DNA from 3 places in the Brevibacillus sp. WF146 genome. Region 3 is predicted to be linked to each of the others. Evidence: riboswitches for the same ligand, from Rfam matches in the RefSeq annotation. Region 3 holds a riboswitch; each other region holds the start of a gene.
The links. A riboswitch is a leader RNA that binds a small molecule or an ion and turns the genes downstream of it on or off. The one in region 3 is predicted to bind cyclic di-AMP.
Positions count from the first base shown of each region.

Region 1: linked by a shared signal. The riboswitch ahead of A6764_RS19675 (C40 family peptidase) and the one ahead of A6764_RS12175 (CAP domain-containing protein) in region 3 are both predicted to bind cyclic di-AMP.
Region 2: linked by a shared signal. The riboswitch ahead of A6764_RS22415 (amino acid permease) and the one ahead of A6764_RS12175 (CAP domain-containing protein) in region 3 are both predicted to bind cyclic di-AMP.

Region 1 covers NZ_CP109943.1:3,972,438-3,982,128, forward strand. The annotation lists gene A6764_RS19645 (response regulator) at 1-513, opposite strand, end outside; gene A6764_RS19650 (sensor histidine kinase) at 510-1,670, opposite strand; gene liaF (cell wall-active antibiotics response protein LiaF) at 1,684-2,547, opposite strand; partial or broken gene A6764_RS19660 (IS1182 family transposase) at 3,297-4,634, opposite strand; gene A6764_RS19665 (PspA/IM30 family protein) at 4,788-5,483, opposite strand; gene A6764_RS19670 (LiaF transmembrane domain-containing protein) at 5,568-5,981, opposite strand; cyclic di-AMP (ydaO/yuaA leader) riboswitch at 6,284-6,425, shown strand; gene A6764_RS19675 (C40 family peptidase) at 6,431-7,054, shown strand; gene A6764_RS19680 (response regulator transcription factor) at 7,268-7,987, shown strand; gene A6764_RS19685 (sensor histidine kinase) at 7,988-9,361, shown strand; gene A6764_RS19690 (cytochrome P450) at 9,517-9,691, opposite strand, start outside.
Region 2 covers NZ_CP109943.1:2,121,641-2,131,331, reverse strand. The annotation lists gene A6764_RS10580 (aspartate aminotransferase family protein) at 1-1,225, opposite strand, end outside; gene A6764_RS10575 (dicarboxylate/amino acid:cation symporter) at 1,329-2,591, shown strand; partial or broken gene A6764_RS22415 (amino acid permease) at 3,069-3,326, opposite strand; cyclic di-AMP (ydaO/yuaA leader) riboswitch at 3,436-3,561, opposite strand; gene A6764_RS10565 (SOS response-associated peptidase) at 3,797-4,471, opposite strand; gene A6764_RS10560 (ArsR/SmtB family transcription factor) at 4,638-4,940, shown strand; gene A6764_RS10555 (LLM class oxidoreductase) at 5,046-6,011, shown strand; gene A6764_RS10550 (NAD(P)H oxidoreductase) at 6,079-6,687, shown strand; gene A6764_RS10545 (sugar phosphate isomerase/epimerase family protein) at 6,787-7,635, shown strand; gene A6764_RS10540 (superoxide dismutase family protein) at 7,809-8,336, shown strand; partial or broken gene A6764_RS10535 (TRAP transporter large permease subunit) at 8,648-9,147, opposite strand; gene A6764_RS10530 (TRAP transporter small permease) at 9,140-9,382, opposite strand; gene A6764_RS10525 (ABC transporter permease) at 9,578-9,691, opposite strand, start outside.
Region 3 covers NZ_CP109943.1:2,443,748-2,453,438, forward strand. The annotation lists gene A6764_RS12155 (aminotransferase class I/II-fold pyridoxal phosphate-dependent enzyme) at 1-765, opposite strand, end outside; gene def (peptide deformylase) at 939-1,463, shown strand; gene A6764_RS12165 (homoserine dehydrogenase) at 1,527-2,534, shown strand; partial or broken gene A6764_RS12170 (PhzF family phenazine biosynthesis isomerase) at 2,678-3,411, shown strand; gene A6764_RS12175 (CAP domain-containing protein) at 3,478-4,176, opposite strand; cyclic di-AMP (ydaO/yuaA leader) riboswitch at 4,184-4,334, opposite strand; gene A6764_RS12180 (hypothetical protein) at 4,513-4,668, shown strand; gene A6764_RS12185 (aminoglycoside phosphotransferase family protein) at 4,906-5,871, shown strand; gene A6764_RS12190 (2-phosphosulfolactate phosphatase) at 5,911-6,645, shown strand; gene A6764_RS12195 (hypothetical protein) at 6,660-6,938, shown strand; gene A6764_RS12200 (bacteriocin-associated integral membrane family protein) at 7,293-9,584, shown strand; gene A6764_RS12205 (ABC transporter ATP-binding protein) at 9,590-9,691, shown strand, end outside.

The sequences.
Region 1 (9,691 bases), 1.5 Mb from region 3:
ATCGGCGATCTCCTGGTTGGATTTTCCCTGGCCGATCAGCTTCAGCACTTCCAGCTCACGCGGGGTGAGCTGCTCATGAGGGAGCGGCTCCTGACCGTGGCGAAAGCGGGCCATGATCTTGCCGGCCACGCGGGATTCCAGCACCGGTTCTCCGGCCACGGCGGCACGGATGGCGCGGGCGATTTCGGCGGCGCGCGAGGTCTTCAGCAGGTAGCTGAACGCTCCCGCTTCAATCACCGGGTACACCTTTTCGTCGTCGATAAAGCTGGTCAGCACGATCACCTTGCAGGAGGGGCAATGCTCCCGGATGCGGCGGGTGGCTTCCACGCCGCCGATGCCATCCATGACCAGATCCATCAGGACGACGTCCGGTTTCAGCTCCACCGCCAGCCGTACGCCTTCCTCTCCGCTCGCCGCTTCGGCCACCACCTCAATGTCTTCTTCCGTGGACAGATAGGCGGCCAAGCCCATCCGCACCATCTCGTGATCATCCACCAACAATACGCGAATCACGGATGCTCTCTCCCTTCCCGTTCCGTTTGCGGCATCACCGGGATGCGCACCTCGATTTGCGTCCCTTTTCCCACCGCAGAGTAAATGTCAAGCGATCCGCCCAGTTCCGCCACGCGCTCGCGCATGCTCCGAAGACCGTAGGAGGTCAGTTTTTCGCCTTCCGGATCAAACCCGACCCCGTCGTCCGTCACCCGCAGCCGGACCTGTCCCTGCAGCGTAAACAGCTTCACCGCAATCTGGCTGGCGCGGGCGTGGCGCAGCGTGTTGGAAAGGGACTCCTGCAGGATGCGGAACAGGTGATCTTCAATGCCGCTGGGCAGGCCCTCCACGTCCTCGATTTCCCAGGAGATCGCGAGCGTGTTTTTCCGCGCCAGTTCTTCCAGCAGATCGACAATCGCTTCCTTCAGCGTCTTGTTCTGCAGCGTGGCCGGACGGAGATGCAGCAGGAGTGCCCTCATCTCCGCCTGGGCCGCCGCCGCCATCTCCTCCACCAGTTCGATCTGCTGGGCGGCGCGCTGCGGATTTTTCTCCACCAGCCGCTTCAAGGCGGCTGTGGTCATCGCGATGGCAAACAACTGCTGGCTGACGGCATCGTGCAGCTCGCGGGCGAGCCGCTGCCGCTCTTCCGTGACGGCCGCCTGTTTCAACTGCTCCGCCAGCGCGGCGTTGTGATTGGACAGCCGCTGCAGCGACGCCACCTGATCTTCCCACTGCGACGCCAGGCGGTTGAACTGCCAGCCCAGCTCGCCGATCTCGTCCGCGCCCAGATCGGGCACGCGGTAGGACAAGAGGCCGCGGCTCAGATTCATGGTCGCTTCGCCCAGCACGTACAGCCGCTTTTTCAACAGGTTGCCGAAAATGTAGCCGCCGATCACGCCCATGACCGTCCCCACCGCAAGCGAAACGGCGAAGGCGGCCAGCATGATCATCCAATCCGGCTCGGCCGGCAGTTGAATCTGCAGATTGGTGTCAAGCCACCGGCTCAGTTCCCGGTCATCTGCCAGCGTCAAGTAGAGGCGGCGGATCTCCGGATCGTTGGCCCAGGCGATGTGCAGCAAAAGGAAACAGAGGAACGTGGCGGTTACCGTGCCGATGGCCAGCATCAGGCCGAACCGCACGTACTGCCATTGTACGCTCGCTAATCGCTGTCGACGCATCGGTCAGTACCCCCTAGATGTACTTGACTTTTATATCGCCGACAAGCAGCGAGATTTGCAAATGCACTTTTTGAGCGGCCTGCTCGTACTGCTCGGAGCGGACCATCACGCTGCGGCTGATGCCGCCTTGCCGGTGTCCAAACACTTCCAGGTCGCCAATGCTCACCTCGGCGGTAACGGCAACCGGCATGTCGACCGGCACGTATATGGTGACGTCCCCCACCCAGCCGTCGACAGTCAGGAACGCTTCCTCCTGCATCACCATCGCCCGCGACAGGTCGATCACCACATCCCCGATGCCGTGCCAAATGTGCAGTTGATCCAGTTCAAACCTTCCGGACGTGAGATGAAAATCGCCGATCAGCGAACTGCGGGTATCCTTGGGCCGCAGAATGCAGCCGGGGTGAAACGGCGTCTCCACCCGGTCCTCGAAGACAGGCCCGTATCCTTTTTGCTTGGCCCAGCGAGCCGCCTTTTGCTTTTGGTAAAACGGCGCATCGTCCGGCGTGTCCCACTCCGGGGAGAAACCGTCCGAGTCACCGACCGTGTCCGCTCGTCCGTCGCGCCGCCGCGAGCGCCCCCGGATCAGGCGGAAGCCAAAATAGATCAACGCCAGAGGGACGACGAAATGGAACAGGTCATGGAATCCCACGCCAAACCACATGTCCAGCGCGATGAGGACGCCAAACCCGGCCAAAAGGCCGCCTCTGATGCGTTTTTGCTTCTCCCACATGCGCACGCCGACGTACACCAACACCATCGGCCACAGGCTGAACAAACTGAACGAAATGATATGCAAGGTGTCGAGCAACAGGCCAATGCCCGTCAAAATGATCAGAACACCAGCCGTCATTTTGTGCAAGCGGGACAGTTTCACAGGAGTCTCCTCTCTTACGCCCCATGCCGCTCATTTTCCTTCCAACCGTTACGGCATGTATAGATAAACGCAGGCGGAATGTTCAACGGCGTGAAACCCGTCTCCACCCGTTGAAACCGCGCCTGCAGCTCCGATTGCAGTTGCAGCGAGTATTGAAACGTGATGAACAGCCCGCCGGGGGCCAGCACGGATTGAATTTGGTCCAGAATGCCGGTGCGCAGCGTTTCCGGAAAGATGGCAAAAGGAAGGCCCGAGATGATTACGTCGGCTTTGCCCAACCTCATTTCCTCCATATACTGGCCAAGCTTCATGGCCTCCTCCCGAATCGGCACCTCGGGAAACCGGTCGCGCAGCACGGCCCGAAACTGGGGATCACGCTCAACCAGAAGATAACGGGCGTCCGGCCGCTTTTTCTGGAGAATGGCCTGGGTAAACACACCCGTGCCCGGCCCCAGTTCAACGATGACGCCAGCGCTTGCCCAATCCACGCGGCTCAGCATGCGCGCGCAGAGAAACCGGGAGCTGGGGATGATGCTGCCGACACGTCCGGGTTCGGCGATAAACCGTCGCAAAAACACCAAGAAGTCTGCCAAAAAAAGAACCTCCTCTAGGGGAAAAGCAGCCTGTTTCCCAGGCTGCCTCAGATTGCAGACAAACTCCCTTGTTGCCATTGGCAGTAGAGGGAGTTTGTCCTGTATGTATTCGAAAGTGAAGCGGAAATGAAGGGCATTGCACCTCCCTTTGCCTGACTTCCATAGCCAATTGGCCAGTTTTTTTAAATTCATACAAGCAAAGACAAGCATCGCCTGCATTGTCACTTTTTTCAGTCCTCGTAAAGTGGTCCAACGCAAACCATGCTTCTCCTTTAAATCCGCAAATACGCGCTCAATGGTTTCTTTTCTGCGTGCGTAAAGGCGTTTATTCACTTCGGTATGTCGCAGATGCTCCACTTCGTCTAGGTAATCCGCCCAAATATGACGACTGACTCGCTTCACAGCCTCCCGGCTCTCTGTACACTGGGGGCGGAATGGGCAATGGTTGCATTCGCCTGGGTCGGAACGGTACATACGGTAGCCGTCACGAGTGGTGGTTTCGTAGGTAAGAACCTGTCCGGCAGGACAGATGTAGCAATCAAAGTATTCATCATACACGTATTCATGCTTTCGAAATAACCCTTCCTTCGTGTGAGGACGGGTGTAAGGCATCACGGGGCGAATTCCTTCATCCAACAGGCACTTGCTAATGTAAGGCGTTTTATATCCGGCATCTACTGCCACGGCATCCGGTTTTCCTACGCGTTCCACGGCTTGTTCGAAAACATCCGAAAAGGCCTGACTGTCATGAACGTTAGCCGCCGTTACCACGGCACTAACGACAAAACCATGTTGGTCGCTTGCTGCATGAAACGAATACGCAAACGTCTGCTCTTTTTCGTTTTTGACAAACCAACCGCTGTCGGGGTCAGTACTGCTTTGTTTCACCTCCTTCCAGGCTGTTTCAGTCTTTTTTGGCAATGGCTTCTTTCCATGCTCCACGCGATCCTGGTTCAATTCTTCTTCAAGGAGTTCCTGATACTTCTTCCGCTCTTCCTGCACAAGTTGTTTGATGTATTTGTTCTTGTTCGCACTGGCTTTTACGTGGGTGGAATCAATATACAAGACCGAGGGATCTACAAATCCGTGATGGCAAGCCTCCTCGAGAATACGGGTAAAAATCTTTTCAAACAGATCGGTTCCTTGAAATCGCCGTACGTAGTTTTTCCCGAACGTCGTGAAGTGGGGAATCGGTTGTGTAAAGTCGTAACCCAGAAACCACCGATAGGCGATGTTTGTTTCGATCTCTTTGATGGTTTGTCGCATGGAACGGATTCCAAACAGGTACTGGATGAGCACCATTTTGATGAGGACGACGGGGTCAATGCTGGGTCTTCCGTTGTCGAGAGAGTACCGGTCTTTCACCAAGTCGTAGATAAAAGAAAAGTCGATGGCATTTTCGATTTTTCGAACAAGATGATCTTGTGGAACCAATTCATCTAATGAGACTACAGATATCTGATAACGGCCTTCGGCCTGTTGCTTGTTCAGCATGCTTCCACCTCTACACAGCGTTGAATGTCATGTTTATTCGACAAAAAAGCGTGTAGACCTTGTACCTTCGGTACTTTGTCTACACGCTGAAGCAGCCTGTTTCCCAGGCTGCCTTTGGTTCTATTCTACATCAAACGCCGCCGTTCCTCTCGCTTACGCCTGTTCCGTTTGGTGCGGCGTTTCCTTCTGTTCAAGCAGGGAGGCTTTGATCTTCGCCAGTTCGGCGTCCAAGTCGTCCTTCTCCCATTTGCTCAGGGAGTGGTCCAAGCCTGCGCTGGTCATGCGCCACTGGCCGCTTAAATCCGCTTCCGCCTCCATGCGCATCACTTTTTCTTCCATCCGGGCAAATCCGCGGCTCGCCGTTTCGCTGCCCATCCCGACGATGGCCTGATTCACCTGCTTCTGCGTCTTGGCTACTTGGGCGCGGGCCATCAGGGTGTATTTTTTCGCCCGCATCTTGTAAAACTCTTCTTTCAGCTCAGCCAGCTTTTCGCGCATCTTTTGCGCCGCTTCCGAAGCGGACTGGTAGAGCGCCTCGTACTCCTGGGCACGCGCTTCGTACTGCTTCTTGTCGGCAAGCGCGCGGCGCGCCAGTTCGTCTTCGCCTTCGGTAAGCGCCAGTTTTACCTGGCGATCCCGTTTTTCCACGAGGGCGAGCGCCTCTTCCCACTGCTGGCGGAATTTCTTCTCCAGCGCCACCTGACGGGCGACGGCCACTTCCACCTGGCCGATCTCCACTTCCATGTCACGCATGTACTGGTTCAGCATTACCACCGGATCTTCCATCGAATCCAGCACGTCGTTCACCGAAGCCACCGTCAAATCACGCAAGCGTTTCAAGATACCCATTGTCACTTATCCTCCTCATCATATCACATGATCATGGTTGTTTTAACATCCTTGTCCTGCGACTCGGCCATGCCGGCGCGGGGATTACGGCTGCTGCCGCTTGGTTACGCTTTGCTCCCAACGATCCAATGCGTCATCTTCTCGCAGCACGCGCTGTGCCCACTGCCGCTCCCAGACGGTCGGAACCGGGTGATCCGGCACATCCCGTTGGCGAAGCAAGCGGAAGCCCAGGTAAATGACCCCGATGGCCAGCACGGCGTGAAACAGCAGATGCAGCTTGCCGATCAGCATCAGGAACCCGAACAGAAAGATCAGTACGCCGCTAAAACGCGAACCTGAACTTCCCATCACTTTGCGGCCGCCGTACAGCATGATCAGCCCGGGAATCAGCACACCGAGCAGATCGCCGCCGTCAATGCCGATCTGATCCAGCAAGACCAACCCGCCAATGAGCAGCAGGACCAGTCCGAGAAGCACTTTTCCAGACCGCTCGCTCATCAACTGCTACCCTCCCATCGACTTTGTTTGGGTGTCACCCTCATGGCTTTATTGTAGACGGCTGACAGGGCTCGCCATAACGGGCGGGCGGTTGGTTTTTCCCTCCGTCCCGGGGCGGAGACGCCTTCCTTCCGCAATCGGACAAGCATGCACCCGCGCTTTGGCGAATCGTGCGCCGGCATGGTCGACACGAATCGTTTCCGATTTATGACAACATTTTGTGTCAAAATTGTGAACAACCAAGCAAAAAGACAGGAAAAATCGGACACGTGTTGAATTGTGCTGGAGTGCGTGTAAAAAAACATCGAAATTAGCCGAATTCCGCTATGCGGAAACGGGGGACCCACGTTTTTCGGGGTGAATGGCAGCCGCTTGCCGGCCGCCTAGGGCAATCCTTTCGACCGAACCCATCAGCTAACCTCGTAGGCTCAGGAAAGGAGCAGTTTCTCTTGCGCAAAACGGTGGTTACTCTCTTCATCGCCGGGATGCTTGCAATGGGAGCCGGCGCTGCACACGCCCAGGAGGAATCTTCCTTGATGGGTGTCGTCAACGATCTGTACGGCGCTCCTTACAAGTCGTCCGGCACGACCAAAAACGGATTTGACTGCTCCGGTTTTACGCGCTATGTGTTTGACGCGCTGGGTGTAGATCTGCCTCATTCGTCGTCCGCCCAATTCAAGTTGGGAGTACCGGTGTCCCGCAGCGATCTCCAGCCGGGTGACCTGGTCTTTTTCAACACCAACGGGCGCAGCGTTTCACACGTGGGCATCTACATCGGAAACGGCATGTTTGTACACGCGGAGAGCGGCAAAGGAGTCGTCAACACGAGGCTGAACGATCCGTATTACTGGGGCAAGCGCTTTGTGGGCGCCAAACGGATTGCCCTGCCTGTGCTTGAGGCCATTGCCGAGGCTCCACAGAAAAAGAAACCGGTACAAGCAGCATCGCTGCCCGATGCGAAGCAGCAGTCGCAGCGGCAGCAAGAACAATCGAAACAACAGCCGCAGACTCCACAACAGCAGCAAACTCAACAGCAACAGCAGCAGCAATCACAACCGCGGCAGCAGCAGTAATCGACGCACAGCGTGCAAGCCAGGGACGACAGGTCTCTGGCTTTTTCTGGCTTTGTTTAGTACCTGGTGTCAAGAGGTAGTAACATCCGTTTTTCGACGCTGCCTGGACTGTCCGGGCGGGAAGGACGGGATTATGTCCCCGCGTGCGGGCAAACCGTGATATGATAAAAGGAATAGGACCAGAACACATGTGGTGACTGGGGGAGAGTACCGGTGAAAGACCATGTTTTGATTGTGGACGACAACGAGGAAATACTCGAGCTGCTGGAAGATATTTTGGGAAGCGAAGGATACGACGTTTCCACGGCGCAGAGCAGCGAGCAGGCGCTGGAACTGCTGAAGTCGGGCACCAAGCCCAACCTGATTCTGCTCGACATCATGATGCCCGGCATGAGCGGCTACGAGCTCTGCTCGCAGATTCGCCGCGAGTGGGAGCTGCCCATCCTCTTTCTCAGCGCCAAGGGCAAAGCGGTCGACAAGGTGGTCGGCTTTGAGATCGGCGCCGACGACTACATCACCAAGCCGTTTGACACGGAAGAACTGCTTGCCCGCATCCGCGCCCACCTGCGCCGCTACGAACGCATTCGCCGTCACAGCGAGGAGGCGGCGGAGAAAGAGACCTCGGCATCCTCCATTACCGTCCTGAAGTTCAAGGGGCTGGAAATTCACAAGGAAACGTACTCCGTTTACGTCAACGACCAAAAGATCGATCTGTCCACCAAGGAGTTTCAACTGCTTACCTTTTTGGCCGAAAACGCGGGCATCGTCTTCACGCGGGAGCAGATCTACGACCGCGTCTGGGGGTACGGCTACGGCTCGCTCAACACGGTCACCGTGCACATCAAGAACCTGCGCGAAAAACTGGAGACGGATCGCCAGTTCATCAAAACGCAATGGGGGACGGGGTACGTATTCATCGGGGAGAAAGTGTAGATGAGCATCCGGAACAAGCTGTTCCTCTCGTTTATCGCCTTGATCGTACTCAATTTGCTCCTGTTCAAATTCGTCTTCGAAGACATCATCGTGGAACAGTTGAAGACGGACCGGCACAACCAGTACCGGTACGAGAAGGAAACGGCGGAGATGGTCCGGGTCAACCAGTTGTTGAACTCCGGCGTGTTCAAGGATCCGACCGAGCGGCGGGAGCTGGAGGCACAGCTTCCGGAAGACCTGATGTACAAAATGGTGGTCACGGACGCGGACGGCAACCCCATTTACATCAAACCGTCACAGGCCTACAATCTGAAAACGCTGAAAACGCGTCCGGCCGATCAGGAAAACAACGATCTGAAGGTGGTCGCGGAATACCACTTTCAGCACGAACCTCCGCGGCAAGGGCAGACGATCATCTACTTCTACACGGACGAATCGGACATTCTCGCCACCAAAGGCGTATCAATGATGCTGTGGTTCATCTACGGCAGCATCGCGCTGGTCGGCCTCATCCTGCTCACCTTTTTTGTCCGCTGGATCCTGCGGCCGGTCAGTGAACTGTCCCGCGTGACGCAGGAAATCCGGGAAGGCAAGCGGTACGTCTCGTTTACCTACCGCTCGCACGACGAGTTTGGCCAGTTGTTCGGCTACTTTTCCGACATGGTGGACGAACTCCGGCTTTCCGAGGACCGGCAGTCCGAACTGATCTCGGCCATCGCCCACGACTTCCGCACGCCGCTGACCACCATCAAAGGCTACGCCTCCTACATCGGGTCCGGTCGCGTCACCGATCTCAAGCGGATCCAAAAGCAGATGCGCAAGATCGAGGAAAAGACGGCCGATCTGGAAAAGCTGCTGGACGAGCTGCAGGATTTCACCCAGCAAAGCACGGAAATCAAGCTGAACATCAGCCGCATTCACGTGAAAAGCTTTGTCAAGGGCGTCATCGAGGACTACCTGGTGCGCATCAAGGAGGCGGGGCTGTCGTTTCAATGGAAGCTGCGCGTCTCCAACGAGCTGCACATCGAGGCGGACGAGGCCAAGCTGCGCCGCGTGCTGGAAAACCTGCTGAACAACGCCATCTACTACAACAAGCCAAACGGGTCCATCCTGCTTACCTGCGATCAGCGGGACGGGCACGTGCTCTTTTCCGTGATCGACAAGGGGGAGGGTATCGCGGCGGAGGACCTGCCCAAGGTGTTCACCAAGTTTTACCGCGCGGACAAATCGCGCAACCGGAACAACGGCGGCACCGGCCTCGGCTTGACCATCTGCCAGAGCATCGTCCAGCGCCACGGCGGCGTGATCAACGTAAGCAGCGAACTGGGCGTAGGAAGCTGCTTCTCCTTTACGATCCCGTTTTTTCAACCATAATTTATTTCAATTTATTGATGGTTAATATTCGCTTTATTTTTTTCTGTTACAGTACTATTTGTAAGCAAGCGTGTTGCTTTCCGTGATAAATAACCCCCAGTTCGGTATCTGACACCAAGCGGCCAATGCTTTTGGTGGAAAGATGCCTCTTTTTTTTATATCCGCGCCTCCAGCCGCATCATCAACCCGTTTTTCGGACGCAGCGTAACCAGCGGCTCCGGCTCCACCCGCTGTCCCGGTTCGGCCAGCCGCAGGCGGAAGCGCTGAGCGATCGTGGCCAGCAGCAGCGCCGCCTCCATCAGCGCAAAGTTGTTGCCGATGCAGATGCGC
Region 2 (9,691 bases), 320 kb from region 3:
TCAGCAGATAGTCGAGCGCAAGGCGAAGCTCGTGGCGGTTGGCCCCCAGATCACGATAATTCCGCACCTCTGCCTCGGTAGCCAGGACGTTGAAGATGGTACCGACTCCCACGGTGTTTACGGGGATGCGGTACTGCCGGGCAAGCTCGTGAATGCCGTCGCGCAATTGATGTGTGCGCTGCACCAGCGATTCAAAGCGGCCCGGCTCCTTCAAATACCGAATGGTAGCCAGACCCGCCGCAAGCGAGATGGGATTCCCGTTGAAGGTGCCGCTGTGAAAGACGACTTCATGGCGATTGCTGGAGCGCAGAGGCGAACACATTTCGAGAAGGCGGCGTTTTCCCCCTACGACGCCGATCGGGAACCCTCCTCCCACCACTTTTCCCAAAGCGGTCAAATCGGGCTGGACGCCATAGTAGTCCTGGGCGCCCCCCAACGAAACACGAAAGCCTGTTTTGACTTCATCAAAGATGAGGATGATTCCGAGCCGGTCGGTCAGTTCCCGCAAATTCGCCATAAACTGGCGGTCGGCCGGGATGTATCCGGACTGCATCGGCTCCACGATGACAGCCGCAATCTGATCCTTCTTCTCCGTCACAATCTTTTCGCAAGCGTCCCAATCGTTGAACGGAAGTACGACGGTATGCCGGAGATAGTAATCCGGTGTCCCCAGGGATTCCGGTACGGACGCCGGCGACGATTGATCTCCTACGCGGTCAATGGTTGGATTTACGCTGACCAGCACATGATCATGCGCCCCGTGATAATGGCCCTCAAATTTGGCGATATGCGTTTTCCCCGTGTAGGCCATCGCCAGACGCAGGGCAAACAGCGTCGCCTCCAAACCGGAATTGGTAAACCGCACTTCCTCGAAGCTGGGATACAGGCCCGCCAGTTCTTGCGCCATCTCCAGTTCCATCGGATGAGTCGCTCCAAAACTGCTGGTCCCCTGCTGTTCCCATACCTGTTGAATCGCTTTCCGCACGACCGGATGGCCATGTCCCAAAAGCAAAGCGCCATAGGAGAGCAGGTAGTCTACGTACCCATGTCCATCCAGGTCATACAGCCAAGCATTCTGTGCCTTCTCAAAGGTAATGGGAAAGGGTTGATAGTAGCGAAGATTTCCGTTCACTCCGCCTGCAATCAGCGTATGGGCCTGCTCAAAAAACGCGGCCGATTTCGGGCGTTTTTCGCGGTAGTGCTGCTGTAAGGAAGAAAGGTTCAAGGTGAATCCCTCCACGTCTATGATGAAATAATTATTGCACCACTAAAAGATATAAGCAATAATAATTTCATATGATAGTAAAATTAAGAAAAGGGGGAATTGTATGAAAACGAGATCGGCTTTTTACATTCTCGGGGCCACCGTGCTGGGCGCGCTGTTCGGGCATGTCTTCCCGGAAGCGGGGACAGCCATAAAACCGCTGGGCGATGCGTTCATTCGCCTGATCAAGATGGTCGTGATCCCCGTGATCGTGACGACCCTGCTGGTTGGGATCACGGGCATTGGCGATATCAAACGCATGGGGCGCGTGGGCCTGAAAACGATCATTTGGTTTGAAGTGATTACGACGCTCATCCTGTTCATCGGATTGGCCGTCGGCAACCTCGTACAGCCCGGAAAGGGAATCGACCTGAGCCAGCTACCCAAAGCCGATATTACCGCGATTGCCTCGAATACCTCGAAAGTACTGGACGCGAAAACCCTTCTCCTGAACATCATTCCGACCAACATTGTCGATGTGCTTGCGAAAAGCGATCTTTTGGCCGTCATCTTTTTCTGCATCATGTTCGGCACCGCACTGGTCGGTCTCGGAAACGAAGCGAAGCCCTTCCTGTCCATCATGGAAATCGCATCGAAAGCGTCGTTTCGTCTCGTCAATCTGGTGATGAAGGTTGCCCCGATCGGCGTGTTTGCGCTCATGTCGGCTACCATTGGCACGTATGGAATCGCGCTGCTGTTCCCGCTCCTTAAACTCATCGGGACTGCCTATCTGGGGCTGGCTGTCCTCGTGTTCGGCCTCTTTCCGCTGGTCGCTGTGTTCCTTTCCATCCGCATCACTGACGTGTACAGGATGATTTGGGACCTGATGGTGATTGGCGCTTCCACCGGGAGTACCGAGACGGTCGTGCCTCAACTGATGCAGCGTCTGGAAAAATTCGGCGTCCCCACATACATCACTTCGTTTGTCATTCCGGCGGGCATGCCGTTAAATTCGGACGGCACCACGCTTTACCTGACCATTGCCGGCTTGTTTATCGCCCAAGCGTTTGGCATTGACATGAGCCTGCAGCAGCAGCTCATGATGGTGCTGTTTTTCGTTGTCACCAGCAAAGGGGTGGCCGCGGTCCCGTCGTCTTCCATGGTGATTCTGCTGGCCACCGCTACCGCCGTCGGTTTGCCTGCTGAAGGCGTAGCCCTCATTCTCGGGATTGACCGGGTCATCGACATGGCACGTACCGCGGTGAATGTGATGGGACATGTCTTTTCATGCGTAGCCGTGGCGAGATGGGAAGGCGTCTTTCAAAAGGGGCCTGTCGTCCTTGACGGGATGGCGGCTTCTTCCGAACGCGGAAGTCTTTCCTCGTGATTCATCAAGAGAGAGCGGGCACCGGTCATTCATCCGGAACCCCTGCAAAGCGGATCGAACTGGAAAGGCATGTACGGTATGGACATGAAAAAGGAAAAACCAGGTCACTGCTCTCAAGTGACCTGGTTTTGGGGAGGGTTACTCATGCAGGTGAAACGGTATCGTTGACACAACCACGTCTTTCCGATAGATCAGCGCGGCTTTCAGCAGGAATGCCGTTTGGTTGTGCAATAACGCATGCCACCATTTGCGGACGATGAACTGCGGGACGAGCACGGTAATAAACGCATCCCCTTCTTTTTCCTTCTCCAGGGTATCGATGTACTTCAAGAGCGGCGCAATCACGGTTCGGTAAGGCGAACGCAAAATAATCAACGGAACGTTCGGATTCCATTTTTCCCATTTTTCCCGCATTTGTCCCGCATGTTCATCATCAAAATCGACGGTGACCGCTACGATGTCATCCGAAATCCCCTTGGCATGGACAATCTGACGGTAGGAGAGCGTCACGACCGTCAGCAATACCAGAATCACGATGGCGATCGGGAGGGAATAAGCAAACGCGCCGAATCCAATCAGGGCCAGCACGAGCAAAATCTCTTCCGTAGCGTACGCGACCGATGAGAGCGCATCGGATGAAAAGATCGCCAGCGCTTTCCATTTCGGCAATTTTTCGTGAGCGATTTGCCTTGTTCGCAATGGTGACCCAATGAAGAAACGCTTCAACTGACCAATTGTCATTCGTGTCTGACCTTCCTTCGGGTTGGATTTACCTGGAAAACGAGAAAAAAGGCCACAAAGGTTGTATTACCCTTGCAGCCGCAGCCTCGACATCACAAGTGCATCCCCCTTTCCACAACGCTTACGAGGTTAGCTGACGGATTCGGGCAGTGGAATTAGCCCTACGCATGTTCTGCGATTCACCCCAAAAAGTGGTTCCCCCGCTCTTTCGATTCAGCGTGTCACGATATGAAATTCTCCCTCCAAACATAATCCCGTCTCCCCCAACGTGCAACGGGTACGCCGCTCAATGAAAGCGCATACAAACCTGTCTATGTTTTTCTTTCGAATGAAATCGAATGCGCACGCAATAACTCGTGATGGCGGATGGGATGAGCACACGAGGTTCTTTCCCAGGAATACGCAGCAGGATAAAATAGAAATGGCAAACGCACCGCAGCCAGGCGCTGACGGAGTTTTCCCCGCTATGACCAGGGGGCCTCTTCCAAACATTCCGGCCGGTCGTTTTTCGGATTCCCGACCATCGCCGATACGGGATATGCCTTCATCGCCTGGGGATCGTACGGTACGAGCAGCGACTGCAGCCATTCCGCATCGAACCTGTCCCGGTCGAGCCACGCGCTCTCATGTTCCGGACGCAGTATCACCGGCATCCGGTCGTGGATGTCTGCGACGACCTCGTTGGGCCGGGTGGTAATGATCGTGCAGGTGTGAAGCTTGTGGCCGTCAGGCGCCGTCCAGGTGTCAAACAGGCCGGCGAAGGCAAAGGGTTCTCCGTCCCGCATGGTGATGCGCATCGGCTGTTTCCCCCGGTCCATCTGCTTCCACTCGTAGAAGCCGTCGGCCGGGATCATGCAGCGCTTGCGTTCAAACAGCCGCCGAAAAGCCGGTTTCTCCCGCAGCGTTTCGGCGCGGGCGTTGATCATCTTGGAGCCGATCTTCTGGTCCCGCGCCCACGACGGAACCAGTCCCCAGCGCAGTTGGCCGATTCTGCGGCGACCGCCGTCGGCAAGTATGGCCGGGATGGGCTGGCCGGGCGCAATGTTGTACCGCGGCTTCCATTCAAACGGGATGTCCTGCAGGTGAAATCGGCTCATCAGTTTTTCCGGGGCGGTGACCAGCGCGAAACGGCCGCACATGGGCAATCTCCCTCCTGCCACCAGCTTTCCCGGGCTCAAGGAAAAACATCCCCGTCCAAGCGAGGGAGGGTGTGGTCCCCTGACATTGGCGGGATCATGCAGCCAGCCCGCTTTCGAAATGTGGGATACTGTAAGCGATACACGAAAGAAGAATCTGGAGGATATCATGGAACTTTTGGACGTATTGAAAGCCTTGTCCAATGAAACGAGGCTGCAGATCATACAGTGGTTAAAACAACCGGACGTTCACTTTCCCAAACCGCTTCACGGAGACATTCACGAAGACGGGGTTTGCGTGAGCGACATTCAAAAAAAGGTGGGATTGTCCCAATCCACCGTGTCCCTGTATCTGTCCATGCTGCAAAAAGCGGGATTGATAAAAGCAAAACGGATTGGGCAATTTACGTATTACAAGCGAGATGAGGAAAACATCAAAAAAGTGATGGAACGGTTATCAAGGGATCTGTAAGGGGACGGATTTTTACACATTTACACTTTTGGGCTTGTAGGTTCCCTGCCCTTTCTTTTATTATTATATCGATAATTATAGATATATAGATATGGAGGAGTCATCATGAACCGGTTTGACAACCACAAGGGTTACACGCGCATGTATCAGGAAAACAAACTGACGCTGGGGCTGTTCTTCCCGCTGGAATCATACCAAGGCAGCGTTCCGGAGATGGACATGGACAAGCAGCTGAAACTGGCCAAACGAGCGGAAGAGCTGAATTTTGCCGCATTGTGGGTCCGGGATGTTCCGCTGCATGACCCCCATTTCGGCGATGCGGGCCAAATGTATGATCCCTGGGTCTATCTGGGATATATTGCCGCCCATACCAAGGAGATCGCGCTGGGTACGGCAAGTATTATTCTCACGCTGCGTCACCCGCTGCATGTCGCGAAAGCAGCGGCATCCGTCGACAAACTGTCCGGCGAGCGCCTGATTCTCGGGGTGGCGACCGGGGACCGTCCGATCGAATTCCCGGCCTTCTCCGTCGATCCGGAAAACCGGAGTCCGTTCTTTCAGGAATCCCTGCTGGTCATGAAAAAAGTGTGGGCGGAGAGTTTCCCTGCGATCAAATCGCCGCGGGTGGACATGTGGAACGGGGACCTCTTGCCCAAGCCGCGACTCGGGGACATTCCGGTGCTGGTTACCGGCCACAGCTCCCAGTCCGTCGAATGGATCGCCCAAAACAGTGACGGCTGGCTGTACTATCCCCGAAACCTGAAATTCCAGTCGGAACTGATCAACAATTGGCGTTCGCTGACGGACGGGTTCAAGCCATTCAGCCAGTCCCTCTATGTCGATTTGACCGACGACCCGAATCATCCGCCGATCCCCATTCACTTGGGCTTTCGCATCGGGCGCAATCCCCTCATCGGGTTCATCGAAAGTCTGAAAAATGCGGGCGTCAATCACGTGATCATCAACCTGAAATACGGCCAGCGTCCGTTTGAAGAAGTGCTGGAAGAACTGGGCGAAGAAGTGGTTCCGCACTTTCCCGCACTGACCAGCAAACCGGAAAGCGTATCGTGAACAGGCAAGAATCCGGCTGCCACGTGAGCGGCCGGTTTTCACAAAATCTGGTGGGGAGTGGTTGGGAATGAAGGTGCTGACGATCGTCTCGCATCCCAGAAAAGAATCGCTTACGTTTTCCGTCGCCGAGCGTTTTGTTCAGGGACTGGCCGATGCCGGACATGAAGTGGAAGTGGCGGACTTGTACGGGGAGGAGTTTCATCCGCTCGTCCTGGAAAAAGACGAACCGGATTGGGAGAACCCCCGCAAGAGCTATTCTTCACGTGTTCAAGCCGAAATGGCAAGGCTGAAGCGAAACGATGGACTGGCGTTCATCTTTCCGTTATGGTGGTACTCCTTGCCGGCCATCACAAAAGGGTATATCGATCGCACGTGGAACTACGGCTTTGCTTACGGCGGATCGCGTCTTCCGCACAAAAAAGTCCTGTGGATTCCGCTTGTCGGAGAGACAGAGGAAAGTTTGAAAAAACGGCAATTTGACGCCATGATCTCCCACTATCTGAATGTCGGCCTGGCTGGGTATACGGGTATTTCCCAATCGGAAGTGGCATTCCTGTACAACACGCTGGCGGAAGATATGGACAGCGAGGAGGAAATCAAGCAGCATTACGACAGCCTGCTAAAGCGGGCGTACGAGTTGGGGTATACCTACAGCGATTCGGTCACGCAAACCTGACAGGCTGACGCGACAGCGCGATACGCTCCATCAGACAGATTCTGGGAAAGCATACGGGGATCGGGGAACCGAACGGCCGAAAAGGAGGAACGCGAAACGATGGCTTACCGTGTGTACGCAATGGATTTTTCCTTCTACAATTCCATGGGGATATACAGCTTCGAGGCACGCTGCGAGATGCTGAAAGAGATCGGGTATGACGCCATGCACATGTCCATCTGGCACGGAGAGCGGTGGCGGGACGCGGCGAAACTGAGCAGCGTCAAGCAGAAATACGGTCTGGACGTCGCAGGTGTGTACGTCGTATTGGATCTTTCGCTGGGCGAGAACCATCCGCGAAATGCGGGCATCCTGACGCTGCTGGAGACGATCGAAGGCTGCTCGACTGTCGAGCTGGCAATTCAATCCGTCGGAAATCATATACGCCCCTCGGACCCGGCGGGTGACGACATCGCGGTGAAGTGGCTGGAAAAGGCGCTCGAAATTTGCGAGCGGCGAAACATCAACCTGCTGCTGTACACCCACCTCTCCTTCTGGATCGAGCGGCACGAAGATGCGGTCCGGCTGTGCCGGCGAATCAATCATCCCAATCTGGGAATCGTCTTCTGTGGCTACCACTGGTACGCTGTCGACGGGACAAACCTGTCGGCTACGCTGGAAGCAGTAAAGCCGTACCTCAAGCAGGTGAACATGTCCGGCAGCCGTCGGAATCCGCACGGTTTCGGAAACGTCGCGACGATCGAGCCGCTGGACGAAGGCGAATTGGACAATTTCGCGCTGCTGGGGCAGTTGAAAAAGATCGGCTTCGATGGGATGATTGGCTTCCAGGGCTGGAGCGAGGGCGGCGACGCCTACAGCAAGCTGAGCCGCTCGCTCCGTGCATTCCGTGACATGGAACGCCGGTTGGAGGCACATCCGCACTGGGCCGAATTGCGATTGCTTCCGTAAAACAAACCTGACCCTCCCGCCGCTCTGCGGCGTTCGCCATCTGTCGCCGTTGGCACGCGGCACCTGCCGCCCGCCGACGGCGATCTTTTCTTGCCACGACTCCGAAGAACCTCATGCCTTTTCTCCACATAGGATAAAGTGGGCAGTAGACAACTACCTTTGTGGAGGGTATCATGCATCCATTCACACACCACGAACACTATGTACCTGTCGCGTCGTCTGATTCGTCCCGCCGCGTACCGACTCGCGCCTTTGCACACATACAAGGCGGTCCCCTTGCCCCCCATCTCAGGGGGGTGGTGATGTTTGTCGACGTCCCCTACGGAACCGAGGTCTTCGTGGAAGTCGCCGGACTCCCCCCCTATCAGCCCGCTGCGGCGCAACGGCAGCCAATCGGTCCTCACGGGTTCCACATTCACGAACACGGGAGCTGTGCTGTCGGAAACCCGAACAACCCGTTTCAGGCTGCCGGCGAACACTGGAATCCGACCCACCAGCCGCACGGAAATCACGCGGGGGATTTTCCTGTCCTGTTCTCCAACAACGGGTACGCTCGCATGAACTTTTTTACGAACCGGTTTCGTGCCTCCGACGTCATCGGGAAAACCATCATCATTCATCAAAACCCCGACGACTATCGCACCCAACCAGCCGGCAATTCAGGAAACCGCCTGGCATGCGGCGTGATTCAGGCGGGATAGGCCCGCCCTGACGCGAAAAAACGGGAACGCGCCAAAAAACCGCCTCTGCCCGAACAAGAGACGGTTCATTCCAAAAAAAAAAGCTCCGACCATCAACAGATGATCGGAGGAGTAGTACGTGAATGACTTCATTATACGTACGGAGGGCAGCGCCTGCCTTAGTTTGTTGATGGCAACGGAGGCAGGCCTATCCAATTGACGTCAGTGTACTGCTCAGTTTTGAACGGTAGGCGGCCGCCTTTTCCGTGATCACATCCCAATTACCTGTCTTCAGGGCTTCTTTGGTTAAATCGCTGCCGATTCCGTCGCGGTTAACCACCCCGAGATAATGCCGCAATGATAACGGCCGGGGTCAGTGACAGAAATCCATGCAGCAGGATGCCGGGCACCTCGCTGCGAGGCACGGGATCCCCTTTCTCATAGCCCCGCTTTCTGGCGATCAAGTACCCCGTCAGCAGCAAGGACACCAGCAGGATCAGCCCGGGAATGACACCTGCCATAAACAGGCTGGCGATGGAAATCCCCCCTGCCGCCAGCGAATACAGCACAAGGTTGTGACTGGGGGAACGACCACCCCTTGGATCGCGGAAGAGATGGTCACACCGACGGCAAAATCAGCATCATACCCTCTCTTTTTCATCATGGGGATCATCACCGAGCCGACGGAGGACACGTCCGCTACCGCCGAACCGGATATGTTGCCGAAAAACATGCAGGCTACGCTGTTTACCATCGCAAGGCCGCCGCGTATTCGTCCCGCAAACAGATGGGCCAGATTGACCAGACGCAGGGCCAATCCTCCTTCACTCATGATTTGTCCCGTGAGGATGAAGGATGTTTTCCCGAAACCCCAGGGCAATGCCCATAAACGCCAACCATCCAAGCAGCAGCAGCGTGACTTCTTCCGACCAGAAAAAGACGAAATTAAACAGCTTTCTGGTGAACACTTGCATGGTCACGATTACCACCAATGAGAGCAGAGCCAACAGGCCAGCGTTTTCAAAGATGGAATCAATCAACAGACCGATTTTTTTCAGGTATCTCACAGCACCCCCCGTTTCCGGCAAGCGTTTTCATGTACAATCTTACGAATATTCGATAGGCATGTGTAGCCGAACGATTTTAGGATTATTTGTGATTTTTTTGGTGATGAACGCCAAGGGGAGCGGCACAGCAAAAAGGGACAGCGTTTAACCGCTGTCCCTTGGTGTGTGATGTGGCATTGTCGCATCGCATGCCCCCTATGATTCGAGGGCGCCTTCTTTTTGTTTCAGATGTTTCTTCCCTTGCAACGTTAGACGCAGCATCCCTGCGGTACATACACAAAACGAAATGATGAGCAGGGCGCGTAAATC
Region 3 (9,691 bases):
CAGGTCGGCAAACAGGGATTCGCGCAGCGAGTCTTCGAAGAACAGGCTGAAGTACGCGTCATCCGTAACGGCCACGATGTTGATGCCGGCCTCGGCCGCTTCCTTCAGCGCGGCAACGATCTGCCTGCCTTCCTCGATGCCCGGCGTGTAGCCCGTCGGGTTGTTGGGGAAGTTGAGCACGACGATGGCCTTGCCTTTTTCCTTTTGCGCCAGGATGGCATCACGCAGGCCGGCTGCGTTAAACTTCATGTCCGCGTCGTAGAGCGGGTAGTAGACCAGTTCCGCTCCGCGGCGGACGGAGAAGGTGAGCTCGTAGTTTTCCCAGTTTTTGTCCGGCAGAATTACGGCGTCTCCGGGGCCTGCGAACAGATCGGCGACCACGCTCAGGCCGTGGGTCAGCGCGTTGGTGACGATCGGATTGCCAAAGGTTTTATCCGCGAGCGACGGCTGTTCCTCGATCAACTTTTTCCGCCATGCCGCGCGCAGTTCCGGTTTTCCCGCGGGCGGCGCGTACTCGTACAGATCCTTGGGATCGTAGGCGGACAAGGTGCTTTGAATCACGTCCAGATGCATCGGCTGGCCGTTTTCCAACGCGATTCCGATCGTGGCGTTGTATTTGCGCCCTTTTGCTTTTGCTTCGGCAGACTGGCTGAGAATGCCTTCCTTGGGAAAGTAGATGAGATTGCCCAGATCGGACAGCATGGCATAGACGTGCGGATTTTCGCGCTGAAGCGTTTCGTTGAGCTTTGCTGCCAATGAATGCATGGTTTCCTCCCTCTTCGTTTCCATCAACATCATGTTTACCATTAAAGATAGCGCATATAAGTGTGTTTGTCGATTGAAAAAACGGGCGGCAGCGGGATCTGATCAATTGACGGACGGGAGACGCATTTGATACGGTGAATACACGACAGTTTTCAAACGAGAGGAGAACAGGCATGGCAGAACGGCTCATCGTGAAATTGGGCGATCCGGTGCTGCGGGAAATCTCGAAGCCGGTGACCGCCGTCACGAAAAACGTGGAAAAAATCCTGAACGACATGGCGGACACCATCTACGCCGACGAGGGCAGGGCGGGGTTGTCCGCGATCCAGATCGGCATACCGAAACGGCTGGTCGTGATGGACTGCGGTACCGGCCTGGTGGAACTGATCAACCCGTACATCGTGGAAAGAAAAGGGGAAGAGACGGGGACCGAAGGGTGCTTGTCCATTCCCGGCGTGGTCGGCCGGGTGAAACGGGCGTCGTACGTGAAGGTAAAAACGCTGAACCGGGCGGGCGAAGAAGTGGTCCTCGAAGCGGACGGTTATTTGGCCCGCTGCATCCAGCACGAAATCGACCATCTGAATGGAATCCTGTACATCGACTACGTCAACGTCCTGTATGACGCCAACACCGGCAAGCGGCTGAAACCGCAAGCCGCCAATCCGATCCTCGCGCACAAACGCGCATGGGTCCGGTAAACCGGTCTGCCCAGCGATGACGAAACGAGCGAAGCTGCTGAGGGGGAGTCGGGCGTGAAGGACATGAACGTGATCATTACCGGATTTGGCACGGTGGGCAGAGAAGCGGCCCGCCTGCTGGATGAGCGGCGGGAACGCTACCGGACGCGGTACGGCGTGGAGGTGAGGCTTGTCGGCGTCGCCCGTTCCCGAACCGGCTGCTACGATGATCAGGGTTTGGCCGCGGAGGTTTGGGAGGCGTTTGCGCGCGGCGAACTGGCCGGCGATCCGGCGTGTACGGGAGCCGATTTTCTCACCCGCACCCGCCCTGATGTACTGATCGAAACCGGTCCCTCCGACTACGTCACGGGCGGGGCCGGTTCTGTTTACATGAAAACCGCGCTGGCACAGGGAACGCACGTGATTGCGGTCTCCAAAGGGGCGCTCGTCGCCGACTACCCGGGACTGGCCGCGCTGGCGAAGAAAACCGGCGCCGTCCTGAAAATCAGCGGCGCCACAGCGGCCGCACTGCCGACCGTCGATCTTCTCGAATACAATCTGGCGGGATGCGAAGCGGCCGTCGTGGAAGGCATTTTGACCGGGACGGCCAATTTTGTGCTGAGCAGCATGATGGAAGCGGACATCCCGTACGAGGAAGCGATCCGCCGGGCACAGGAACTGGGGATCGCCGAGCCCGACCCGCGCTTTGACGTGGAGGGATGGGACACCGCATGCAAGCTGACGATTATCGCCAACGCCGCGTTCGGGGCGGGCCTGCGCCTGGACGACGTGAAGCGGACGGGAATTGCGCATCTGACGCGCGCGCAGATGGACGCGTGGCGGCAGGCCGGACGCGTGCCCAAGCTCGTCGGCAGCATTCGGCGGACGGCGGAAGGGGTGAAAGCGGCCGTGGAACTTCGCCTGTACGAGCGTGACCATCCCTTCGCCCGCGTTCACGGCACGACCAAGGCCATCCGGGTCGAAACGGACGCGATGGGCGAACTGCTGGTCATCGGCGGGAAGTCCGATCCGCGCGCTGCTGCGGCGGCTGCGTTGAAAGATTTGGAGCACATCCTCCAGGCATTCGACTAGAACCGGCTGCCTTCCGGAAATCAAAGAGGGGCGGCCGGCGGGAAGGATGCGGCGCGAAATTGTCCGGTTCCGCCGCAAAGTGACGCACTGTTTCGAAAAAAAACACCGGCGCGATTCTATAGGGGAAAAAGGGGGAAGAGCGAATGGCGGAAGTCAACGTGTATCATTACAATGCGTTTGGCACCGCACCCGACAAGGGCAATCCGGCGGGGGTCGTGCTTGACGCCAGCGATCTTGACGACGAGCACATGCTGGCGGTCGCCCGTCAGGTGGGTTACAACGAAACGGCATTTGTTCTGCCGGCCGAGACGGCTGATCTGCGCATTCGGTTTTTCACGCCCGGCCATGAGGTGAATCTCTGTTCGAGGGTTCCCTGGACGATTTGGCCGGGGCGATCGGGCTGACCAGAGCCGACCTGGACGAGGAACTTCCGGTCATGTACGGCAGCACCGGCATCTGGACCCTTCTGGTTCCGGTGAAGCGGCTGGAATCCTTTCGCCGCATGTCCCCCCGCAATGGGGCGTTTCCGGCCGTGCTCACGAGCATGCCCCGTGCGTGCGTCCACCCGTTCTGTCTGGAAACCTACGATCCGTCCGCCCAGATGCACGGACGCCATTTTTCCTCGCCGTATTCGGGAACGGTGGAGGATCCGGTGACCGGCACCGCTTCCGGGGTGATGGGCGCCTATTACGCCAGCTACATTCGCACGCCGGACGCGTGGCCGCTGTCGCTTGTCGTGGAGCAGGGGCACGAGATGGGACGGGAAGGGAACGTGCACGTCGAAGTACACCAGGCCGGTGATCAGTTGGATGTCACCATCGCGGGAACGGGCGTCTATGTACGGGAGTCGCTGGTCCGCGTCGAAATCGGCCGATGACGCCGCCAGCAAAAAAGCCGTGCCTCTCACGCGAGAAGCACGGCTTGCTGATTCTCTGTTCGCTGGTTATCCGGTAAATTCCTGCACCCAGTACCCGTTGTGGTAGGCCACGCCAATTTTCGTGAAGTTCGGATTCAAAATATTGGCACGATGGCCTTGGCTGTTCATCCATTGCTGCATGACTTCCTGCGGGCTGCGCTGACCCATGGCGATATTTTCGCCGGCGGTTCTGAAGGTGATGCCGTATCGTTTCATCATGTCAAACGGGGAACCGTAGGTCGGGCTGGTGTGGCTGAAGTAATGGTTTTGGTACATGTCGACCGCTTTGTCCATGGCCACTTTGGACAGGGCGCTGTCCAGCGTCAGCGGCTTCAACCCGGCTTTGGCGCGCTCCTGGTTCACCAGGTCGGCCACCTGCTTGGCAAATTGGGAAACGGACGGTGCCGCTTGTTGGGCCGGAGCTTTCGGCTGGGCAACGACCTGGTTGCCGGTCGGAGCGGCAGGCTTCTGTACCGGGTACTGTACCGGCAGTTGAACCGGTTTTTGAACCGGCTGTTTCACCGGTACCGGCATGTACACTTTCCATACGGGGCTTACGTTCGGTGCTTGTTGGAAAGAACCGAAGTATTGAACGTAGGGGAACCACTGTTTTTGGCCGGCGATCGATTTGTACGGGCAAGTCGTCGCGGCAAATGCGGACGTGGAAATGCTGGTGACGGCCAATCCCATAGCGATGGCGATGATCGGCTTGGCAAATCGTTTCATGTGCACATCGTCTCCTTTTCTTCGCCTACGAGGTTAGTTGTCGGGTTGGGATTGAGGAGACAACCCTTCGCCATTCGGCGATTCACCCCATGCAGACCGTGGTCTGCAAAAAAAGTCCCCCGCACTTCCGCTGTCGGAAGTTTCGGCTTGTTTTTGGCTCGGTTACGAGGATAACAAAGATACCGGCAAAAGGGAACCTTCAAAATATGGAAACGATGGTCGCTCAGCGTGACGACCGGCGGAATGACGCCAGCCGCGTCCGCTGTCATCGGCGGTATAGCAATCTCGGAATTGGAACCATACTAAACGGGAAACCAAAACGGGAGGCGATGAGGGATGGACAAACAGACGGATGTCAATGTGGAACTGCAGCAGGTGGGCGCGTATCCGACAAAGCAGAAAATGCACCAGCAAAACGTGCCGCTGCTGGATGAGGAGGCGCACGTGACGTCCCCGGCGAAGCAGCCTTCCGCCGAAGATACGCAGGGTTGACCAGGCTGTCAGCCGGCGGGACGAAATTATAGACAGGGAGTAGAGGAACAAAAAGGTTATCCTGCCCAGGCGGGATAACCTTTTTTCATGACGTTCATGACGGCCGGCGCTGGCAAATCGACGTTCTCCCATCCATGCCGCCATCATGAAGAAAACGTTTTAAATAACAAGAATGCTTCTTGTCGTCAGAAGCATGGATGATATAATGAAAAAGCTGCCATTTCTGGGAGGTGTAACATGACCGGACAAATCGAATGGTTGCGAAGCAAAAGTCCCGCCCTTTGTTCAGCAGTCGGCATCGAGCCGATTCACAAAGGATTTTCGTCCGACAGAAAATACCTGGTCCGCATGGAGTCGGGAGAACGGCGAGTCCTGCGCATTGCGGACCAGAGCCGCTGGGAGCGGAAGCGGTCTGAGTTTCACACCCTCCACGCCCTGCAGCCGTTCGGGGCGAGCATTCCGCAGCCGATTGAATGCGGGATCGCAGAGGACCTGCAGATTTGCTACATCCTGCTGTCCCATATCGACGGAGAGGACGCCAGGGACATCCTGCCTCTCTGTACGGAAGAAGAACAGTTCTGCATCGGATGGCAGGCAGGTCAAGACCTGAGAAAACTGCACCAGCTTCACGCTCCGTCCGACATCCCCGCCTGGCATTCGCGAGCCGTCCAAAAACACGCGAGATACCTCGAATCGTATCGCACCGCTGGTCTGGCCATCCCGCACGACGAGAAAATCATGGTGTTTGTGGAAGAAAACATAACGTATCTGAGCAAGCGGCCAAACCGGTTCCAGCACGATGACTTCCACGTGGGCAATCTGATCGTAAAGGACAAGCGGTACGCCGGGGCCATCGATTTCGACCGGTTCGATTGGGGAGACCCCATCTGCGACTTTTGCAAGCTGGCCTTGTTCAGCAGGGAAGTAAGCGTCCCCTTTTGCTTCGGCCAAATTTTCGGATATTTTTACCCCAATAAAATCCCGCCGGAGTTTTGGACGTTGTACGCGGTATACGTGGCAATGAGCCTGTTCTCCGCCGTGGTCTGGACCGCCCGCATGGCTCAGGAGCAGCGTCAGGAGATGCTCGGCAGAGTGCAGCTCATTGCGGAAGATCACCTGTATTTTGAACGCATGGAACCGGTGTGGTTTTCACAAGACCGCGACAAGTGGGAATCGGTCGCGCAGTCGCAGTGCCAACATTGAAGATGGGCACGCAATCCTGGAAGGGAAGGGGAAGAAAAAATGGCGGATGTGGCAGTGTTTCAGCAAAACGGATTTCACGCCCGGTTTGATTGGGGGTATGAAGGGGTAAAAGCCTTGGCCCCCGTTTCCGACATCGTCGTGATCGTCGATGTGCTCTCGTTTACGACCTGTGTCGATGTGGTCCTCGCTCGGGGCGGAGTGGTGTATCCATATCGCTATCGGGATGCGTCCGCCTCGGAGTACGCAGCCAGCGTACAAGCCGTATTGGCCGGTAAACGCGGCGAGCCCATTTCGCTGTCTCCCGCTTCGCTCTCCGTGATTGACGAGGGGTGCCGGATCGTACTGCCGTCGCCCAACGGAGCCACGTGCTCCTTTTTGGCAAAGGACAGCGGCGCGATCGTGGTGGCCGGCAGTTTGCGCAATGCCTCGGCGGTGGCCCGGTTCATCCGAAATACAGGGGGCGTCGTCACGGTGATTGCCAGCGGAGAGCGGTGGCCGGACGGCAGCCTCCGTCCCGCATTTGAGGACATGGTTGCGGCGGGGGCGATCCTCGGCGAGCTTCGCGGATACCGGCTGTCACCGGAGGCCCGCCTGGCTGTCGCTGCCTTTGACGCCACCAAGCCGGAGCTGTACCCGCTGCTGTGTGAGTCTGCCTCGGGACGGGAGCTGATCGCGGCGGGATTTGCCGAGGATGTGGTGATCGCTTCCGCTTGGAATGCCAGTCAGACGGTTCCTGTGCTTAATCGGGAAGGGGCGTTTGTTCCCGGACGATAGTGGGGGAGGAAGCCATGCAGATGTTTTTTCATCCCCCTGCCGCCAAGCCGACGCGCAGGCAGCCGAGAACCGTCGGCAAGCAATCTTTGATGCTCTTCAAGAAACTCTCCTCTGAATTAAACAGTCGTTTAAAAGAACTCTTTCGTCTTCACTCGCGTAATCTCCTCAATCATGATGTCATGTCTGATCTACTCGGTCACGACGAGCACGAGCGCAGGGCCTCTCGTCTTGACCGCCCAAGCGGAAGAGGTATCACCTCCAACGATAGTGGTTATGCAGCTACCTACCCGTAAAGTTGCTGCACACTTGACTGTCAATCAACAACCGTATGTGCCTGATGGCAAAAGGTACCTCGTACTGGCTCCGTACCTGGAATGACGAGAAACTCAGATAACAAAAAGCGGTGTTTACAGGGATACGAATCGGGCCATGTGATTCTTTTGCCGGGGGTAATGTCCATACGAGATGGACTTGATCCATGCAGGTAGGTGTACTATAATTACAAACAATTTGATTGGTTAATAATAACAAAATATAAAAATTAACCCAAAAACAACTGTTTTCAATGGGAGAAATGAACAGCAAGCGGCAAACAAACTCAGACACATGGTGAGGGTGAATGGTCATCCAATGGAGGAGAGGGTACATTGAAAAAGATACTATCCAGTTTGCTGCTCTTTCTATTCGCGGTGTCTTTTCTGTTGGCTTTCGATCAAGCCTATCGGGATGAACTCGATCAACTGGAAAAGGCAGGAGAGGAGATTTCAAAGCCGTTTACGATTCCCAACTATGCCAATTTTGCTTCACCAGATGAGATGTACCCGATTTTACTCGAAGCGGCGCTGGAAACAAAGGTCAATCTCTTCCGTACACACATCGATTACAGTGAGGATGATGAAGTTCGCATTCACAAATACGTGCTGCTGACAGACAACACCCGGTTGTTTGATTCTTTTCGATTAAAAAGCGGCAGGTTCCTGACTGCGGAAGACACCCAGCAGGGCAATTCGTTTCTATCTACGGCAGAGTCCGGAGACAAGGATCAGGTGGGGCGGATCAAGAGTTTCGGAACCCATACCCTGTTCGAAATGAAACCGCTCCGGTTTGCTTATAAACACCTTCCCGTGGAAGGCCGGTATTTTGTGGAGGCATCTGAAGAACAATACCAGGAGTTTGTGGAACGGGTCATCAACAAGATCAAGGCTGCGAAACTGGTTGACCAGGGGACTCTGCTCACTCCTGTTGACTTCGATGGTCAATCGTCCAATTTTGGAAAAATGGAAATCGAGGATGATTTCTTCGCATATATCAGGTACGTGATGTTGATCATCACGATCTTTATGCTCATGTACTATATGTTTCACGAATCCAAGCGGATCGGCGTGATGAAAATGCACGGCCTGTCCAGCGTGCGCCTGTGGTACGTCATTGTCGGGAGATGGATTACCGGTGTATTTGCGCTGGCCGCGGTGATCTCCTTACTCGCGTCCTCACTCATAAAAGATACGACTGGTCAGTTTATGGGAAGCGTCTTCCTCTCGCAATTGACGAGTTATGTCATTGTCACGTTGACGTCAGTCATCGCCTATATCTTTTTGTCGAGAATAAAGATTGTCGACGTGATCAAAAACCGCAAGGAAACGAATGGCATCTTTGCATTGAACACGCTGTTCAAGACCGGATGCTCCCTCTTTCTCATCCTGGTCATCCTTTCCATCTGGAGCCAGTATCATGAGTTGCGCATCAAGCAGGAAAATCTGAAAAGCTGGGAGCGCAGCAAGGATTACGGTGTGTTCTATCCCGTAATGGTCGGGAACGATTTGGAGGATATAGAGAAAGGTGGGCACAAAATGACGGTAACGCAAGTCACGGCCCTTTATCCTCTACTCAACCGCATGGGAGCCGTATTCATCGATGCGGGGGACTATGAGCAAACATCGCTTCGTTTGAACAGTGGGTTTGACGGTATACGTACTATATCGGTAAATCCTAATTATCTGCGGGAGTTTCCCGTCTATAATGCACAAAATCATCCTGTGATGATTTCCGAGGATACGAGCGATTTGATTTTGCTTGTACCTGCAAAATATCGCAGCAATGAAAAAGATATTTTGGATTACATCAAGAAATCCAGAAAAAGTCGTGCGGAAGGGGATGAAAACCTGTTTCACGTGGAGATTCCTGATCGCGTACGGAATCAACCGTTGAAAATCATCTGGATCGCAAACGGGCAGAAAATATTCAGCTTCAATCCGGAAGTATTTCGCATGGAAAACAACATGATTGTCGATCCGATCATCCAGGTGGTCACCGAGAAAAACAGTCTCGTTGCAGACAAGGCAAACATGATGAGTGGTGGCGGGGGCAGCGATCCGTTGAAAGTGAAACTAATCAACAGAGACACCGAGCAGACGTTACAGGCGCTTGAACCTGAATTAAAAAGGCTGAAACTGGATGACAACCTGCCAAGCCTGATCACCGTCGAACAGTACGTGTTGGGGCAGATATACGAGCTGCAAAAGCAGAGGAACCAACTTTTGTTCATCAGCATCGGACTGGCAGCGGGATTATTGGTGCTTGTTGTGCAGAATTTGAGCATCTTTTTCAGCAAATACCAGCAAAGAATTATTGTTCGCCGATTGTTTGGGACGGGTTTCTTCCGAACGTACAAGGAGTATCTGTGGCTGTTGACAGCGACCTGGGTGATTCAGATTGGCATTTGTTTCCTGATGAACAACGGGCTGGCATCCCTTCTGTTGCAGGAGGCGGCGAGGGTTTTTGCCGTGGCGACATCCATCCACGAGGCCATGGGTTCCTCTGACATCAACGTGCTTGCAGCAGGCGTCGGGGTGGTGGCGGTGGAATTTGCAGCGTCTGTTCTTGCACTTTTCATCATCGAGCAACGGAACAAAGTGAACATTCTGAAAGGGGAGGGATAAACGGCATGAACACGGTATGCGAACTGGTGGATGTCAGCAAGCGCTATCAAGACCACGTGGTTCTTGACCAGATACATTTGCAGGTCTGCGAGGGGGAGATGCTCGCC